2 regions of the Nonomuraea sp. NPDC049695 genome follow, and region 1 is predicted to be linked to the other one. Evidence: riboswitches for the same ligand, from Rfam matches in the RefSeq annotation. Region 1 holds a riboswitch; the other holds the start of a gene.
The links. Region 1 has a riboswitch for thiamine pyrophosphate ahead of thiO (glycine oxidase ThiO). Riboswitches for the same ligand answer to the same signal wherever they lie in the genome.
Positions count from the first base shown of each region.

Region 2: another riboswitch for thiamine pyrophosphate. It lies ahead of AB0J64_RS50325 (cytosine permease); the one in region 1 lies ahead of thiO (glycine oxidase ThiO).

Region 1 covers NZ_JBFANV010000062.1:31,643-37,509, reverse strand. Annotated here, with positions in the region: gene AB0J64_RS38690 (Rv2175c family DNA-binding protein) at 1-202, opposite strand, end outside; gene AB0J64_RS38685 (FAD-dependent oxidoreductase) at 233-1,402, opposite strand; TPP riboswitch at 1,456-1,572, shown strand; gene thiO (glycine oxidase ThiO) at 1,562-2,662, shown strand; gene thiS (sulfur carrier protein ThiS) at 2,659-2,859, shown strand; gene AB0J64_RS38670 (thiazole synthase) at 2,852-3,607, shown strand; gene pknB (Stk1 family PASTA domain-containing Ser/Thr kinase) at 3,749-5,638, shown strand; gene uraD (2-oxo-4-hydroxy-4-carboxy-5-ureidoimidazoline decarboxylase) at 5,796-5,867, shown strand, end outside.
Region 2 covers NZ_JBFANV010000115.1:3,691-9,557, forward strand. Annotated here, with positions in the region: gene yidC (membrane protein insertase YidC) at 1-445, shown strand, start outside; gene AB0J64_RS50310 (ATP-binding protein) at 429-860, opposite strand; gene AB0J64_RS50315 (PAS domain S-box protein) at 1,003-2,871, opposite strand; gene AB0J64_RS50320 (methylated-DNA--[protein]-cysteine S-methyltransferase) at 2,970-3,542, shown strand; gene AB0J64_RS50325 (cytosine permease) at 3,508-4,839, opposite strand; TPP riboswitch at 4,829-4,944, opposite strand; gene AB0J64_RS50330 (rhodanese-like domain-containing protein) at 5,019-5,342, opposite strand; gene AB0J64_RS50335 (helix-turn-helix domain-containing protein) at 5,339-5,758, opposite strand; gene AB0J64_RS50340 (DNA-formamidopyrimidine glycosylase family protein) at 5,833-5,867, opposite strand, start outside.

The sequences.
Region 1 (5,867 bases):
TCACGTCCTTTCCGTCGAGGAACACCGCAGGCACCTGCGGCCCGCCGCTGCCGCGGCGCACGCCGAGCAGCTTGTGGTCCTTGAGGAGTTGCTTGGCCCGCCCGATCGAAAGGTCAAGGCGCGAGGCCACTTCGGGGAGAGTGAGCCACTCTTCTACGAGCTGGTCGGTCTCCCGGTCGATCTGTGCAACAGAAAGCGTCACGAAACCACAACTACCACATGGCGTGCTTGCTCAAACAACACAATCCCGTAGGGGGACATCTGGATCTACCAGGCGTTCCACGTCGAGGCGGTGCCCCGCGTCGATGATCCGGCGCCCCTGTACGAGGTCGCGCGGCCGGTCCACGGCGAGCACCGCGGCGAGGGCGTCGTCGGCGGTGAGCCAGACGGCCGACCACTTGCCCTCCGGGTCGCCGCGGTAGACGAGCCGCTCCCCCGCCGGATGATGGCCGGCGTACTGCACCATGTGGCCGAACTGCTCCGACCAGAAGTACGGAACGGGATCGTAGGCCACGTCCTCGCCCAGCAGGCTCGCGGCGGCGACCTCGGGGGCGTTGAGCGCGGTGTCCCAGTGCTCGACCCTGAGCCTGGTCTGCCAGCGGCGCGACCACCAGGCGGCGCAGTCGCCGACGGCGACCGTGTCGGGCAGCGAGGCACGCAGGTGCTCGTCCACGACCACGCCGTTGTGCAGGTCGATGTCGGCGCCGGTGAGCCATTCGACGGCCGGGCGGACGCCGATGCCCGTGACGACCACGTGGGCCTCCACGAACTCGCCGCCGACCAGGCGCACGCCGCCCTCGTCCACGGAGTCGACCATGGTGCCGAGCCGCAGGTCGATCTCGTCGTACCAGCGCTGGGTGCGGGCCCCGATCTCGGCGCCGACGGCGGCCGCGAGCGGCGCGGGACCGGCCTCGATGACCGTCACCGCGCAGCCGGCGCGGCGGGCGGCGGTGGCCACCTCGGCGCCGATCCAGCCCGCGCCGATGACGGCGACGCGGGCGCCGGTGACGAGCATGGCCCTGAGCTCGTGGGCGTCGTCGATCGTGCGCAGCACGTGCTGCGGGCCGTCGCCGGGCAGCCTGATCGGCTCGGCCCCGGTGGCGATGACCAGCCCGTCGTAGCGCACCTCGCCCTCGGTGGTCTCGACGACGCCCTGGCGCAGCGACTTGGCGCTGACGCCCGGGCGGAAGTCCACGTCGATCGCGGCCAGGTCGGTGCCGACGTAGCTGGTGTCGGCGTCGCCGAACAGCACGGCCTTGGACAGCGGCGGGCGGTCGTAGGGGCGATGGCGCTCCTCACCGATCAGCGTGATCCTTCCGCCGAAACCGCGTCCGCGCAGCGCTTCCACGGTGCGCACCCCGGCCAGGCCGGCTCCTACCACCACGACATGATTCACGTTCATGACCATAACGGGGGCGGTGCCGGGCCGTCGCGCCGAGGCCGTAGGCTGGAGGCGGAAAGACGCGCGGGAGTCCGGCCGTAACCGGGCTGAGAGGAAGGCTTCACCGGGCCTTCGACCGCAAGACACCTGATCCGGATCATGCCGGCGAAGGGAGCGCGGATGGATGTGATCGTGGGCGCCGGGGTCGTCGGGCTCTCCGTGGCCTGGCGGCTGGCCCGCGACGGGCGGCCGGTCACCCTCGTCGACCCCGCCCCTGCCTCGGGCGCCTCGCACGCGGCCGCGGGGATGCTGGCGCCGGTCAGCGAGGTCTCCTACACCGAGGCGCCGCTGCTGCGGCTGGGCGCGGCGTCGCTGCGCCGCTGGCCCGGCTTCGCCGCCGAGCTGGCCGCCGACGCGGGCCTGGCGGGCGTCGAGGCCCTGGACCTGCGTTCCGACGGGACGCTCGACGTGGCGTTCGGGGCAGACGACCTGGCGGCGCTGGACGAGCTGGCCGCGTACATGGAGAAGCTGGAGCTGCCCGTCGAGCGGCTGAGCGGGCGCGAGTGCCGCCGCCTGGAGCCCATGCTGGCGCCCTCCGTGCGGGGCGGGCTGCTGGCTCCCGGCGACGCCTGGGTGGACCCGCGGCGGGTGACGGCGGCGCTGCTCGCCGCCCTCGACCGCCTGGGAGTCCCGCTGGTACGGGCCCGCGCCGGCGAGCTGCTGCGCGACGGCGGCGGCCGGGTCACAGGGGTACGCCTTGACCAAGGCGGCGAGATACCGGCGGAGCGGGTCGTCCTGGCGGCCGGGGCGTGGAGCGCCGGGCTGGCAGAGGTGCCGGTGCGGCCGGTCAAGGGGCAGATCATGCGGTTGCGTTCCCCGCAGCCGCTGCTCACCCGCTGCGTACGCGGCACCGTGCACGGCACGCCGGTCTACCTCGTCCCCCGGGGTGACGGCGAGCTGGTGGTCGGGGCGACCCAGGAGGAGATGGGGTTCGACACCCGGGTGACCGCGGGCGGGCTGTACGAACTGCTGCGGGACGCCAGGGAGCTGGTGCCGGGCGTCACCGAGCTGGAGGTCGCCGACGTGGTGGCCGGGCTGCGGCCGGGCACGCCGGACAACCTGCCCGTCATCGGCCCGAGCGGCACCCCGGGGCTCGCGCTGGCCACCGGGCACCACCGGGGCGGCGTGCTGCTGGCGCCGTTGACGGCCGACATCCTGCGGGGCGAAGAGGGCGAGCTGGCGGCGTTGTGCGCGCCTGGAAGGTTTCGGGAAATTTCATGATTGTGACGATCAACGGGGCCGCGCACGAGGTGGCCGACGGCATGACCGTGGCGCAGGCCGTACACAGACTGACCTCGGCCACCACCGGGGTGGCCGTGGCCGTGAACGACGAGGTGGTCACGCGGAGCTCGTGGGAGACGACGGCGCTCAGCGACCGTGACCGGGTGGAGGTTCTGACGGCGGTGCAAGGTGGATGATCTGATCATCGCCGGGGAGAAGTTCGCTTCCCGGCTCATCATGGGGACCGGCGGCGCTCCCTCGCTCGACGTGCTCGACCAGGCGCTGGCCGCGTCCGGCACCGAGATCACCACGGTGGCCATGCGGCGGCTCGACCCCGATGCCCCCGGCTCGGTCCTCGACGTGCTGCGCAGGCGGGACATCAAGGTGCTGCCCAACACGGCCGGCTGCTTCACCGCGGGCGAGGCCGTGCTGACGGCGCGGCTGGCCAGGGAGGCGCTCGGCACGAACTGGGTCAAGCTCGAGGTCATCGCCGACGAGCGGACGCTGCTGCCCGACCCGATCGAGACGTTCGACGCGGCCGAGCGGCTGGTGGCCGACGGGTTCGTGGTGCTGCCGTACATCGGGGACGATCCCGCGCTGGCCCGCAGGCTGGAGCAGGCGGGCTGCGCGGCCGTGATGCCGCTGGGCGCGCCGATCGGCTCGGGCCTCGGCATCCGCAACCCGCACAACATCGAGCTGATCGTCGAGGCCGCGTCGGTGCCGGTGGTGCTCGACGCGGGCATCGGCACTGCGAGCGACGCCGCGCTGGCGATGGAGCTCGGCTGCGACGCCGTGCTGCTGGCCACCGCGGTGACCAGGGCGCAGCGGCCCGACCTCATGGCGGCGGCCATGAAGGGGGCCGTGGTCGCGGGACGGCTGGCGCGGCTGGCCGGACGCATCCCACGCAGGCGCTACGCCGAGGCGTCCTCCCCGATGACCCCCTGAGAGACCGCTTGCTCAAGGCGCCGAGCACCTCTGAGGCGCCTGGTGCGGACGTGGGCGCGGGGGCGTTCGACAGGAACGTCTCCGCATCGGTTTAGGGCGGCAAGGCCCTGCCGATGGCAAAACGCCCGTAAACTCAGCGGGGTGGACACGACGACTGCGGACCCCCTGGTCGGGCGGCTTCTCGACGGACGCTACCGCATCGAGAGCCGGATCGCCCGGGGCGGTATGGCGACGGTCTACCTCGCGCTGGACGTCCGGCTGGACCGGACGGTGGCGCTGAAGGTCATGCACCGCTCGCTCGCCGAGGACCCGGCGTTCGTCAGGAGGTTCATCGGCGAGGCCAAGTCGGTCGCCAGCCTCTCGCACCCCAACGTGGTGCACGTCTTCGACCAGGGCACCGACAACGACGTGGTCTACCTGTCGATGGAGTACGTGCCCGGCAGGACGCTCCGCGACATCCTGCGCGAGCGCGGCAGGCTGCCCGCCCGCGAGGCCCTCGAGATCATGATCCCGGTGCTCGCCGCCCTCGGCGCGGCCCACCAGGCCGGGATGGTCCACCGCGACGTCAAGCCGGAGAACGTCCTGATGACCGACGACGGCCGGGTCAAGGTCGTCGACTTCGGCCTGGCCAGGGCCATCGAGGCCACCAACCAGACCCGCACCGGCGTGATGATCGGCACGATCGGCTACATGGCTCCCGAGCAGGTCACGCTCGGCGCCACCGACGTGCGCAGCGACGTCTACGCCGCGGGCATCATGCTGTTCGAGCTGGTCACGGGGCAGCAGCCGTACGACGGCCAGACGCCGATGTCGGTCGCCTACCGGCACGTCCACGACACCGTGCCCGCGCCGTCGTCGCTGGTCCCCGAGGTGCCGCCGCTGATCGACACGCTGGTGACGCACGCGACGGCCCGCGAGCCGGCCGACCGCCCCGCCGACGCCACCGCGATGCTCGTGGCGGCCGTCGACGCGCACCGGATGCTGCCGCGGCTGACCAACCCGCCGATGTCCCACTCGCAGCCGCACACCCGTACGTTCTCCGCCGCCCCCTCGGCGCCGCAGGCCGCGCCGGCCCACACCATGATCCAGCCGCGGGAGGAGACGCCGAAGCGGCGGGGGTTCAGGCCCAACTGGTTCCTGGTGACGCTCGCCGCCGTGATGGTGGTCGCGGTGGGCCTGACCGGCTGGTTCTTCGCGCAGCCCGAGCTCGTCCACGTGCCCGACCTGGTCGGCAAGAACCTGGAGCTGGCCAGGAAGAGCGCCGTCGCGGCCGGGTTCAAGGTGCAGGAGGGCAAGGCACTCAACGACGAGAAGGTGGAGGCGGGCCTGGTCCTCAGCACCGACCCGCCCGCCGACGCCGAGGTGGAGAAGGGCGCCACGATCACGCTGGTGCCCTCGCTCGGCCCCAAGCGGATCATCGTGCCCAAGACCGACGGCATGAGCGGCGACGAGGCCCGCTCCGCGATCGCCGCCGCCGGGCTGACCGTGGGCGTGGTCAAGCGGCTGGCCAACCAGGCGGTCGAACGGGGCAAGGTGATCCGCACCTCGCCGCAGGTGGGCGAGAAGGTGCGGGAAGGCGCCAAGGTCGACATCTTCGTCAGCGCCGGAATGGTCATGCCCGACGTCAACGGCATGCCCAAGGACGAGGCCGCCGGATATCTGGGCCAGCAGGGCTTCGCGGTGCAGGTCAACGAGGTGGACGACGACGCCGAGCCGTGCACGGTCATCGCCCAGACGCCCAAGGCGAAGTCCGAGGTGGACAAGGGCGCGCAGGTCGCGATCACGGTGGCGCGGTGCCAGACGGACTTCTTCGACTGGTTCCGCGGCGACAACGAGGCCCGCGACGACCAGCAGTTCAGCATCGTGCCGTCGATGATCGGCAAGAACGTCAAGGACGCCAAGGCGGAGCTGGAGGCACTCGGGTTCAAGGTGCGGGTGCAGAAGCTCGGCAACGCCGGGGTCGTGCAGTTCCAGCGGCCCCTGCCGGGCAGCGAGCGCCCGGCGGGCAGCACGGTCATGCTCTGGCAGTGACGGGCCGCGCCACGCCCGGGTGACGCCGTTCCGGCTACGTGCCTGGGCGGGGAGGCCGGGGCTTGGAGCATGACACGAAAAGTCCTGGCCATGAGGGCGGTCAGTTCGGAGTTCTTGCGGATGGACCGGGCACGAAGCGCATGTGTGTACTTCTGACATGCCCGACACACTGACCGACTTCAACGCCAGGTCCCCGGACGCCGCCGAGGAGGAGCTGCTCACCTGCTGC
Region 2 (5,867 bases), on a different contig from region 1:
CCTGTCCGGGGAGATGTCCGCGCTCTTCGCCAAGGAAGGCACCTCGCCTTTCGCCGGATACCTGCCCATGCTGGCGCAGCTGCCGTTCATGTGGCTGATGTACCGGGTGGCCACGCATCCGACCGCGCTGGTGGGCCATGACCTGTTCGGGGCTCCACTGGGGCAGCAGGTGGCCGGCGTGGTGGCCAATTACGGTCTGGTCAGCATGCCGGTTTTGGTCTTTGTTATGGTCATTGCGCTGGTCGCAGCCGTGGCGTGGCTCTCCGCCCGAAACATCAAGGTTGGAGAAGATCAACCGCAGTGGCTGAGGAGGCTCCTGCCGTGGATGCCGTACGGCTCCGTGCTCGCCACGCTGGTGCTCCCGCTCGCGGGCGCGCTCTACCTGCTCGTCTCCACGGCGTGGGCCGCGGGCGAGCGGGCCGTGCTCGCTAGCCGGCCTCTTTAAGTGCCTTGACCTGCCCGTTCAGCGACGCTCGAGGAGCGGGCAGGATGGCCCACACCGTCGTCGTGTCGCCGTCGTGCCGGACCCCCCAGCTCTCCGCGACGTACTCCACGATGCCGAGCCCCCGGCCCCCGAGCGATGAGAGAGTGGGGCGGCCGGCCCGCGGCTCGGTCGCCGCGCCCCCGTCGCTCACCGCCACCTCGATGTGATCGTCACTCCGCAGCCAGGCCACTCTGACCATGCCCGACGGCAGGGGGTGCGCGTGCCTAAGCGCGTTGCTCAGCAGCTCGCTCACCACCAGCACGGCATCGTCGATCGCCGCGGTGAAAACCCCGCTGTCCTGCAGCTCATTGCTCAGACGCTGGCGGGCGACGGCGACGCTGGACGGCGCGTACGGCAGCAGCACCACGCTTGACACACCCACCTCCCCGTTCCCTGTGCCCCCCGCGGGAACACTCCCCGGTACGACCGAAATGCCCCGTTACTCGATCCCAGAAACCGCATCTCGATCACAGCTTGTGCACATTGGACGATAGATCAGCGGAACTGTGACCACCTCGTTACCGCATCGGTGTGTCGGATCGGATAGGGGAAACACCTCGTAGTAAGAGCCGCATTCTCGTCCCCCCTTCCGGTCGCGGATGGGCGCTCACGTCTCCGCCCTGGGCTCTCGCAAGGCTGCGGACGATGTAAAGACCGAGCCCTACTCCACCAAACCTTCTCCGGTCCCCGCTGTCCACCTGGACAAACCTCTCAAAGATCCGCTCGCGGTCAGTCGGCGCGATACCCACGCCTTCGTCGTCCACGACCACGACGACGTTGTCGTCCTCGGGCCAGGCCGCCACGCTGATCAGTCCGCCCTCCGGCGAGTACTTGAACGCGTTCTCCAGCAGCTGCCCCAGGACGATGTCCGTAGCCAGCGCGTCACCCAGCACGTACGGCAGCCCGTCGTGGATGTCCACCTCGACCCGGTGCTTGTCCGACAGCGCGGGCAGCCCCAAAGTGGCCGCGTCGATCCGTTCCGCCAGGTCGAACTCCTCGATGCGCACCTTCAGCTCGTCCGCCCCCGCCCTGGCGCCGAGCAGCAGGTGGTCCATGAGCTCACCCAGCGACCTGGCGCGCTCGGCGATCGTGTGGACGGCCGAGCGGCGCTCAGGGTCGCTCATCTTGTCCCAGCGCCTGTCGAGCGTGCTGGCGAACCCACGCACGATCGTGATGGGCGTACGCAGCTCGTGGCTGGTCGTGGCCAGGAACAGGTCCTTGGCCTCCTCGAGCTCCTTGGCCGTGGTCACGTCGCGGAAGTCGATGACCACCTCACCGGTCTCCTCGATCCGCGCGCTCACGACGTCCAGCCACCGCCCGGTCTCCATCTGGAACGTGACCTTCTCGCCCGGCTTGGGCAGCGGGAACGGCGGCGGCCCGCCGATGACGGCCTCGGCGGGGAACGCGGTGAGGTCGACGGCGGCCGGGTTCCACCGCACCACGCGGCCGGCCTCGTCGAGCACCGCGATGCCGTCGGCACTGGCGTCGAAGACGGCCTGCTCGTGCGCCCGCTGCCGCACCGCCTCCTGGTAGGCCACCGCGTTGCCGACGGCGATGCCGGCGTGCCCGGCCAGCAGCTCCAGCAGCTCCAGCTCGAGGTGTCCTGGCGTGCTCTCGGCGAACAACGCGTACAGGGCCCCGTAGGGACGCCCGCCGACGGCGGCCAGGCCGAGCGCGATCGTGTGCAGGCCCTTCAGCCGGGCCCACACCAGGTCGTCCAGCTCGTCCGACTGCAGCAGGACGGTCTTGCCGGTGCGTAAGAGCTTGTCCACCAGGCTCGTACGCAGGTCCGTGGTGGTGCCCCTGATGGCGGCCGGCAGCTGGTACGTGCTGACCAGACGTAAGCGGTCGCCCTCGATCAGCACGAACCCGCCCGCGTCCGCCCCCGTGAGCTCGGTGAGGCTGGCCGAGATCCGGTCGAGCACGGCGGAGAGCTCAAGTTCGGAGTTGATGTCGCCGACCACGTCGGTCAGCCTGCGCACCAGCCGCGCCCTGCGGGCCATGCGGTTCCTGGCGAGCTCGTCGGCGCGCGCGAGGTGGTGGACGCAGACGTATCCGGCCACGGCGCTGCCCAGGCGCAGCGCGCTGATGTCGACCCGGACGTCCAGAACGGTCCCGTCGCTGCGCAGGCGTTTGGTCCGGACCGAGACCTGGCCTCCGGTGCGTACGCGCTCCAGGACGGCGTTGTGCTCGGCGGTGAGCTCGCCGGGCACCATCGGCGCCCGGCGCCCGAGCATCTCCTCCGCCGTCCACCCGAACAGCCGCTCGGCCGCCTCGTTCCAGACCAGCACGCTCTGGTCACGGTCGACGACCACGACGGCGTTGGGCGAACTGGCGAGCGCAGCGCGAGCTATCTCGTCGTCACTCCCGGCCCATTCGTCCCCCACTCCTCCATAGTGCACGTGGCAAGGTGGGTCCGTCGGGCGATCCGTCCGATACGCTGCGGTCACGGCGATTCTCGGTGGGTGGGGAGGGGTGGGGGGCCATGTCGAGTGGCGATCTCGAGGCCCTGTTGCGCGTGACCTCCAGCACCTATCGAGGTGAGACACCCCCTGACATCGCGTTCGGCACCTATGACGGCGCCGTCGGCAGGCTGGTGCTCGCGGTGACGGGCAAGGGCATCGTGGCGTGCAGCTTCGAGCCGGAGAACAACGTGTTCGAGCTGCTCAGCAGGCATGTGGGCACGTTCATCGGGCAGGACGCGCGCCGGCTCGACCCGGTGCGCAGGGAGCTGGACGCCTACTTCTCCGGCCGCCTGCGCGCGTTCGCCACACCGGTGAACCTGACGCTGGCCACGCCGTTCGCCCGCACGGTGCTGCAGAAGGCGACGGCGATCCCGTACGGCACGACGACGACCCTGGAGGAGATCGGCGCGAGCATCGGCAGGCCGCGCGCGCTCCGGGCGATCGGCAACGCGCTGGCCTCCAACCCCGTGTGCGTGGTCGTGCCGTGCCACCGGGTGGTGCGCGAGGACGGCGGGCTCGGCGACTACGCGGGCGGCACGGCGGCCAAGCAGCACCTGCTCAACGTCGAGCAGCGCGCGTCAACACGCCGATGAGCAGGGTGACCAGCGCGGCCACGACGGCCGCGCCGAGCGCCCCGTTCATCCACGGCTGCCGGGCGAAGCCGATGGCCTCGCGGACCGACTGCCAGTAGGCGTCCCACTGCGGGAGCGTGGGCGTGGAGGTCGTCAGCCAGTACGCCACGAAGCCGAGGGCCCACGGCACCAGCCTCGACCAGCGCGAAGGCGCGTGCTCCTCGGTGTTCCAGCTGCGCGAGCCGCCCAGCACGAAGTAGTCCACGGCCAGCACCGCGAACATCGGCACGAACACCGCCCCGATCACGCCGAGGAACGCCCCGTACGAGTTGACGTCCACGAACAGGGCGATCGCGACGGTCAGCACGCCGATGGCGGTGGAGAAGATGCGCCGGTCCACGCGCGGCATCAGGTTCTGCAGCGAGACCGTGGTGGAGTAGACGTTGGCGAATGACTGGTCGGTCTCGCGCAGCACCAGGATCGCGAAGAACAGCGCGCCCAACGGCACCGCGACGAAGGGGCCGAACACCGACGTCCCGTCGGCCTGCACCGCGTCCGCCCCGGCCATGGCCACCGCGTACACGCCGAGCCCCAGGCAGGCCACCTGCGCCAGCGTGTACCCGCCCACCACGCCGGTGAACGCGGCCCCGCTCGACCGGGAGTGCCGGGCGAAGTCCGCCGCCATCGGCACCCACGACACCGACAGCGCGATCACGTAGTCCACGGCCGGGGCGAACGCCGCCCAGGACCCACCCGTGTGCACGGGCGCCCGGGTCAGGAAGAACCAGGCGAACCAGACCAGCGACACGATCACCCCGATGGTGACGTACCGCCGCAGGATCCGCACCGACCCGAGCGGCCAGATGGTGAGCGCGGTGGTCAGCGCCCCCGCCGCGATCACCCACACCTGGTACGGCACCGCCCCGAAGATCGCGCCGGCCGCCTTGGCGATCACCCACAGCTCGAACGCGCCCCAGCCGATCATCTGCACGATGTTCAGCACCGTGGGCACGTACGAGATCCTCGCCCCGAACAGCCCCCGCAGCAGCACCATCGCGGGCTGCCCCGTCCGCGTGCCGGGGACGGCGGACAGGCCGACCATGGCCGTGCCGACGAGGCTGCCCACCACGACGGCCACCAGCGCGGCGGCCAGGCTGAGCGGGGCGCCCTGGAGCGGGTCGAGCAGGAGCAGCGCCCCGGAGAAGCCCAGGAGGCTGACGCCGAGGTTCGCCCAGAGCGCACCCTGGTCGAGTACGCCCAGCGTCTTCGGCGGCCTGCCCTCGAGGGTCAGGGGAACTTCGTCGGCGACATGCGTCATCGCACACTCCCTACGCCGGCATTACCCGGACAGGTTCAGGCGGTCGGCAGCGGATCTCTGCTGCCCTCTCAGCCCGGCGAACCCCGAGCTCCCGCGACGATCTGAAGTTGGCGCCCTCATCATGCCCTAGTGGCGGCTGAAATGCCACAGGGAGGCTTTACGCCCGCTTTTGGAGCTTTTTACGCAACGAAGGGCGTTTGCCCGGTCTCGCTCACCATCGGGCGGCGCGCGAACTCCCACGACTGCATGCCGCCGCCGACGTTGACCGCGTCGCGCCCGAGCTGGTTGAGCCAGGCCGCCACCTGAAGGGACCGGCCACCCACCCGGCAGACGACGTAGACCGTGCGGTCGCCGGGCACCTCGTCCACCCGCCCCTGGATCTGGGTCATGGGGATGTGGACTGCCTCGGGCGCGTGCCCCGCGACCCACTCCTCCTGCTCTCGGACGTCGAGCAGGTAGGCGTCGTCGGGAACTGCACTGGCCTCGATCTCAGGAACGGTCATGACTCCATCATCTCGCGTCTCTCATCGTAGGCCGCACGCGCGGCGGCGATCTCCTGCTGGTGCTCCTCCGTCCAGGTGACCAGCGTCTTGATGGTCTGATGAAGCGTACGGCCGAGCGGCGTGAGCGCGTAGTCGACCCTGGGCGGCACGACGGGGTGGACCGTACGGGTGACCAGGCCGTCGCGCTCGAGCTGGCGCAGGGTCACGCTGAGCATGCGCTGGCTGACGCCGTCGATCTCGCGGCGGAGCTGGGTGAAACGCAGGCTCTGACAGTCGAGCAGCGCGATCACGAGCAGCGACCACTTGTCCGCGATGCGGTCGAGTATCTGACGGACCTCGCAGTCCTCGCGCGTGTCCCACTGGCGTACGTCGTAGTCGTCTTCCATGGTGCTGTCGCAGCGATCGGGTGATTCCACGGTGCCCATGTTCGCCGACGACCCGATCGGTTACAAGAGAGAACCGAGCTGCTGAGAAGTAACCAGACCGCAGCTCATTTCAGCAGGCGAGACAGGCGCCGGTCCGCGA